Regions from separate parts of the Paenibacillus sp. J22FR5 genome, predicted to be linked through region 2. Evidence: predicted binding sites of a transcription regulator. Region 2 holds the regulator's gene; the other holds the start of a gene.
The links. Region 2 encodes NrdR, which represses ribonucleotide reductase genes. Its sites were predicted from a motif close to AACACNATATATNGTGTT; they were not measured.
Positions count from the first base shown of each region.

Region 1 (3,420 bases), 300 kb from region 2:
TTAATGGTGATATACGCCATACCGAATGGGGTATTCACTTTATAGGTAGCGCCACGCAGAATTTGCGGACGGCGCTTGTATTGTTTATCAAAGACTTGCTCAGTCTTAGCATCCACGTTCACTGCGAGCTTGCCAGACAAGTGAGATAAGCTCTCTGTTTCCGCAACAGCCTCCGCCGCGACAGCTACTGGAGCAACTTCAGGCTGTACCTCTTTTACCTCCGGCTTCTCATCCTTCTTATCTGAACTCGTGCTCAATACTTGTACATCACGACTGCCATCGCGATAGATCGTCACACCTTTACAACCCAGATCATAGGCCAATTCATAGAGTCGTTTGGTTTCTTCAACCGTGAAGTCGGCTGGACAATTAGCTGTCTTCGAAATCGAGCTATCCACCCACGTTTGTATCGCAGCTTGTGCACGAATATGATCTTCAGCGGATAAGCTCATGGAAGTAACGAAGTAATCCGGTAAATCTTGATCTGGATTCGCATCCTTCCAATTCTGCGCAATCGGCACATACTGTTTATCGAAGCCTAGACGGCTCTGACGATAGTATTCGAAGGCGAAGTAAGGCTCGATTCCCGTAGAAGTACCAACCATCGTACCCGTACTTCCCGTTGGCGCTTGGGTAATAACGGTAACGTTACGCATCCCATGCTGACGAATCGCTTCACCAACCTCTGGATAGACGCTGGTCATCTTCTTCATAAAGCCGCTCTCCATAAACTTATCTTCGATGAAGGCTTGGAAGGATCCTTTCTCACCAGCAATCTCAGCTGAAGCCAAGTAAGCTTCTTTCGCCATGAAGCCATAAATCTTGTCCAAGAACACCAACGATTCCGGGCTGCCGTAGCGAATTTTCAAAAGGATCATAAGCTCGGCCAGACCCATTGTTCCTAGTCCTACACGACGTTCATTATGCTGATTCGCACGATTTTCTTCAAAATGATATGGCGTTTTATCAATGACATTATCAAGGAAACGCGTCGAATAGCGCACGACTGTAGCTAATTCTTCCCAATCAACATCATGGTTCTCCGCATCATAGAACTTAGAAAGATTAATCGCAGACAAGTTACAAACGCCCCAAGCCGGAAGCCCCTGCTCCCCACATGGATTCGTACAAATAATCGGGTTAAAGTACCAACTGTTGGACATTTGATTGTAATATTCCAAGAATACAACGCCTGGCTCCGCCGATTTCCAAGCCGACTCAATAATGGAATGCCAAACATCCCGCGCACGAACAGTGCGATAAGGCTTAACAGCCTTGCCTAGCTTTTTCCATGCATCTAAATTGCCGTCCCACAATTCATTGTACTCAGGATCGGTCGTATCAGGGAAAACAAGTTCCCACTCCAAATCTTCCTTCACAGCTTTCATAAAGCCGTTGCTAACGCACACGGACAAGTTCGCGTTCGTAATTTGCCCCATGGTAGACTTCACCGTAATGAAATCCTCCAAATCCGGATGCCAATCATTGATCATGAGCATCAACGCCCCGCGACGACTCCCACCTTGCTCGATCAGTCCCGTTGTGTAGCTAAAAAGTCCGCCCCATGAAACAGCACCGCTTGAAGAACCGTTAACTCCCTTCACAACAGAGCGTCTTGGACGAAGGGAAGACAAGTTGATCCCAACGCCACCGCCGCGTGACATAATCTCAGTCATTTCGGTCAGTGTACTCATTATTCCACCACGACTATCTTTGGGCGAAGGAATAACGTAGCAGTTAAATAGCGTTAATTCATCACTTGCATCCGCGCCAGCTGCAATACGTCCCCCTGGTACAAGCTTCCAATCGTTCAGAATGTATTTGAATTTCTCCGTCCATTCTTGACGCTTTTCCGCTGTCTTCTCTACAGATGCCATAGCACCTGCCAAGCGGTCCCACATTTCTTCCGGTGTTTTCTCCATATTTAAAGTAAGTTTCTCAACGGCAGATTCAACGGTTTCCCCACTGCGCGTTCGAACCTTCACGATATTTCCTTCACGACTAATAATTTCGCCAACCTCTTTGGCTGGGAATTTCGGATCATCTTTTGTCAGGACAAGGACCGTGTCTCCTACCTTTGCATGACTCGTGTCCGCATTCTTCAACGCGTATCGATCCAAAAATATTTTCTCACTTAGTCCCGTAAGCTTCTTGCTCTCATAAACATTCCCCATGCCTTAAGCCTCCCAATAGACTGCATATTCAGCTGCAATTAAGATAGTAGCTACAAGAGTTTGTAGCCAATAATTCTCAATATATGGTATTGCCAACTTATTATACTACACAACATATGGTTGAGCCATTGGCAAAAGAACCAAATTCACTCTATCCGCAGATTTACTAGCTTTGACGCATCTCTCTTCCTTTGATAACCTATAAGTAGGATACCACATCAGAGTATTTTTTAGAACATATGTTCCATAAAATATTTTTATTAGGAGCGCATCGACATGTATTTTTATAAAAATGATTTCGTACATAAAAAAGACATTCAGATTTCACCTGATGATCGCGGCTATTATTTCGGTGACGGCATTTACGAAGTATTTCGCGTTTACAATGGACACATTTATGAGGGCGCGGCCCATATGGAAAGGCTCGAACGTACAGCGAGCGAAGTACGCTTACAATTACCGTACAACAATGATGAAATCATTGACATTCTGGGAAAGCTCATTCAGCAAAATGAACTCATCGAAGGCACGGTTTATTTGCAAATCACCCGTGGAGAGGCGCCTCGCGCGCATCCTTTCCCCGCCAAGGCTGAACCAATTCTCCTAGCGTACTGCTCCGAAGTGAAGCGCCCACTAGCCACGATCCAGAACGGAATCAAAGCGATCACTCAACCCGATATTCGTTGGCTACGATGCGATCTCAAGACCCTAAATTTGCTCCCAAATGTGCTCGCAAAACAAGCTGCTCTTGATCATGGTGTGCAAGAAGTCGTTCTGCATCGCGAAGGCACGGTAACAGAGTGCAGCGCATCGAATGTGATGATGGTCAAAGATAAGATCCTGTATACGCATCCAGCGAATCATCTGATTCTGCATGGCATTACACGTGCTGTCGTGTTACGTTTGGCACAAGCACTCGAAATCACCGTCAAAGAAGAAGCTTTCAGCACGGAGCAGCTCTTGCAAGCGGACGAAGCCTTTATCACAGGTACGACAGTGGAAATCACACCAATTCTACAAATCGACGGACAAGCAATCGGAACAGGTATACCTGGGACGATCACCCAGCAGCTCCAAGCTGAATTCGAAAGGACCTTTCTCAACTAGAGGGATCACACTACCAAACTTTCAATTTCAAATGGGCAGCCACAGTCATCTAACATGGCTTCTAGGATGCCCTCTTTCTAGCCCACAGCTATTGCCGACACATGTTTACAAAAAACACACAAATGTGGATAAAACAATT
Region 1 covers NZ_JCAUAN010000001.1:492,353-495,772, reverse strand. Annotated here, with positions in the region: gene AC58P7_RS02435 (adenosylcobalamin-dependent ribonucleoside-diphosphate reductase) at 1-2,174, opposite strand, end outside; gene dat (D-amino-acid transaminase) at 2,451-3,281, shown strand.
Region 1: the regulator NrdR is predicted to act here: its motif matches at 2,248-2,265, upstream of AC58P7_RS02435 (adenosylcobalamin-dependent ribonucleoside-diphosphate reductase).

Region 2 (3,420 bases):
CGAGGACTATCAAGAAGAGCAGCATGTGAACAGCATGGTGCCGATCTGGAGAAAGAACAAAAGCGAGTTAACGCCTGAGGATTACGAGAAGTTTTACCATGAGAAGCACTATGGCTTCGACAAACCGCTTAAGCACATTCATGTGAGTGCAGATGGCGCGGTGGTTTACCAAGCGATCCTATTTATCCCGGAAAACATGCCTTATGACTATTATTCCAAGGAATATGAGAAAGGCTTAGAGCTTTACGCAAACGGCGTTCTCATTATGAATAAATGCGCCGACCTGCTTCCTGACTATTTCAGCTTCGTCAAAGGGATGGTTGATTCCGAGAGCTTGTCGCTCAACATTTCCAGAGAAATGCTGCAGCATGATCGTCAGTTGAAGTTGATCGCCAAAAACATTTCCAGCAAAATTAAAGGCTCGCTGCAAAGCCTCCTGAAGGACGAGAGAGAGAAATACGAGCAATTCTACAAGTCCTTTGGCAGACAGCTTAAATTCGGTGTATACAGCGACTACGGCACGCATAAAGAGCTTCTACAGGATCTGTTGATGTTCTCTTCCTCCAAGGAGAAACAACTTGTCACATTGGACGAGTATGTATCGAGAATGCCAGAAGACCAGAAGTACATTTACTATGCTTCCGGTGAGTCGATGGAAAGAATCGATAAGTTGCCGCAAACCGAGCTTGTGACTGATAAAGGCTACGAGATCTTGTACTTTACGGATGATATCGATGAATTCGCCATCAAAATGATTATGACCTACAAAGAGAAAGAATTTAGATCTGTTTCGAGTGGGGATCTCGGTATTGATGTCGAGGATAACCAAAACGATTCCGAGTCTGACAAAAAGGAAAATCAGGATCTATTCGACTACATGAATGGCTTATTGGCTGGCAAAGTGACGAGCGTAAAAGCGTCCAAGCGCTTGAGAAAGCATCCAGTATGCTTATCAACGGATGGCGATGTCACCATCGAGATGGAAAAAATCTTAAACGCGATGCCGAACAACCCGAATGTGAAAGCCGAGAAGGTACTGGAAATCAACGTCAACCACGACGTTTTCGCTTCCCTGAAGGACGCTTTCGAGAAAGATAAAGAGAAGTTGAACCTGTACACTGCACTCTTGTACAATCAAGCCCTCTTAATCGAAGGCCTGCCGCTGCAAGATCCGGTTGAGTTCACCAACGATATCTGCAAAATCATGGTATAAATAAAGTAAAGCACTGCAACTTCATCGTTGTAGTGCTTTTTTTTGGGGGTTAGGCAGGATCCGAAGGAGAAATAGGTTCCGTTTTTTCACAGGTTAGGACGGCTTTTGTACCCGAATAGACATATGCGAGTAAGCGGTCTTGATCGATACCAAGCGCTTCCGCAACCTTCATAATATCCAATTGACAAGAAATTTTACTGGATTTAGGGCTATTGACGGACATAGGATTCAACCATCCTTCGAATTAATGTAATTGATAGCAAGTCAAACCTAACCTGTGATATAGTTTTCATATAAGCGGTTATCGGTACGATAAAGGCAAAATCACTGAAAAGTGATGACGCAAATCTATAGGGACTACATTGGCACTTCTGTCTTCTGTCCAGTATGTCAGCCAGCTACCGCCTCCATCCGATAATTGCAGTACGACAAAGGAGGAAACAGATTGGTAAATAAAATAGTCATTGACGGCAATATGAGCTTAGATGTGAAGCAATTAATTGATAACTTGCATCTTCCTGAAAGTGAAATTCTGGACATGTTCTCCTTTACGTTTGATAACAACGTATTAACCCCTGATGAAGCTATTCGGTTTATTCATTTTCTTCGCAGTGAACTGGACAAACGTACTCAATAAACGAATTATGCCTTATCGATTACAAAAATACAGTCGGTTGATGTCAATAGAATAATTTTTTTTAAAATGTTCATGATGTGGCGTCATTATTGGCTTCGCCGTCATGAAACAGCAAAAGACAGCGGGACACCCGCTGTCTTTTGCTTATTTTTTGTCAGATTTCGAAAAAAAACAAATCAATTCGTGTCAGCATTATACAACCTTATTTATCCCGGAGTAATCCGGTGTCATGCTTTCCCAATATTTGCGTTAACTCCTTTAGGAACATGTTGATGTCCTTAAATTGCCTGTATACAGAGGCGAAGCGAATGTAGGCCACTTCATCGACGGGGTACAATTGTTCCATCACAATTTCACCAATGCCTAGGCTATCTACTTCAGCATGAGCTGTTGTGCGAAGCTGCATTTCAACTTCAGACACGAGCATCTCCAGTCGTTCCATGGAAACCGGTCTTTTTTCACAAGCACGAATCAAGCCACGTAAAATTTTCTCACGACTAAATTCTTCCCGGCTTCCATCTTTTTTAATCACAATTAATGGTGTTTCTTCTACCATTTCAAAAGTTGTGAATCTTCTTGCACATTTCTCACACTCTCGCCGACGACGAATCGATTTATTCTCATTGGCGGACCTGGAGTCAAGCACTTTCGTACCAGAATGGTCACAGAACGGACATTTCATTCGCTTTCCTCTCCTTTCTCTCTTGGAAATTTGGAAATTTCATTACCATATGTTACATGTCTTGAAGTTTCGAGATCTGCACACAATAGATTTACCAACCGACAAGGAGGTGAACAGACATGAGTTCAAACAATACTTTAGTCGTTCCACAAGCTAATGCAGCCTTGGATCAGTTGAAATACGAAGTAGCTCAAGAGCTTGGTATTGCTATCCCACAAGATGGCTATATGGGCAACATGACTTCTCGTGACGCTGGCTCTATTGGTGGTAGCATTACTCGTCGCCTGGTACAAATTGCAGAACAATCTCTAGCAGGTCAATTCAAGTAATCTTGAATTAACCAGGCTCGTGACGACTCTGCCACACAGGAAGCATTGGACTCTTCGCTCCCCCGGGAGCTAGTCCAATGCTTCTTTGTATGCTGACAAAGCAGCTTTTTCAGCACCGTTCCATTGCTCCGTGTAAAGCTTCGTATATTTCTCATAGTAATAGAGAACTCGTTGTACATAATGTCGAGTTTCGCCAAAGGGAATATCACGAATCGTCGATTCAGAACCGTCCCAAACCCCATTGTTTTTCCATTTATTCACATTACCTTGACCTGCATTATAAGCGGCAATGGCGTAGACCAAATTCCCATTATAATGCTTAATCAGCCAATTTAAATACCATGATCCCAAATAAATGTTGATATCAACACGAAGCAAATCTTCTTGCGTATGGGGCCCTAAATTCGAGGATTCTACAATCCAATCCGCGGTATCAGGCATAAGCTGCATCAACCCCAATGCCCCTTTGCTTGATTCTAAATGATATTTATAATTCGTTTCCACACGTATAATGGCAGCAATCAGAAACGGATCTATATTGTGTTTCGCCGCGCTTTGC
Region 2 covers NZ_JCAUAN010000001.1:194,094-197,513, reverse strand. Annotated here, with positions in the region: gene htpG (molecular chaperone HtpG) at 1-1,213, shown strand, start outside; gene AC58P7_RS00800 (hypothetical protein) at 1,263-1,436, opposite strand; cyclic di-GMP riboswitch class I at 1,521-1,619, shown strand; gene AC58P7_RS00795 (hypothetical protein) at 1,659-1,850, shown strand; gene nrdR (transcriptional regulator NrdR) at 2,053-2,532, opposite strand; gene AC58P7_RS00785 (alpha/beta-type small acid-soluble spore protein) at 2,652-2,861, shown strand; gene AC58P7_RS00780 (lytic transglycosylase domain-containing protein) at 2,931-3,420, opposite strand, start outside.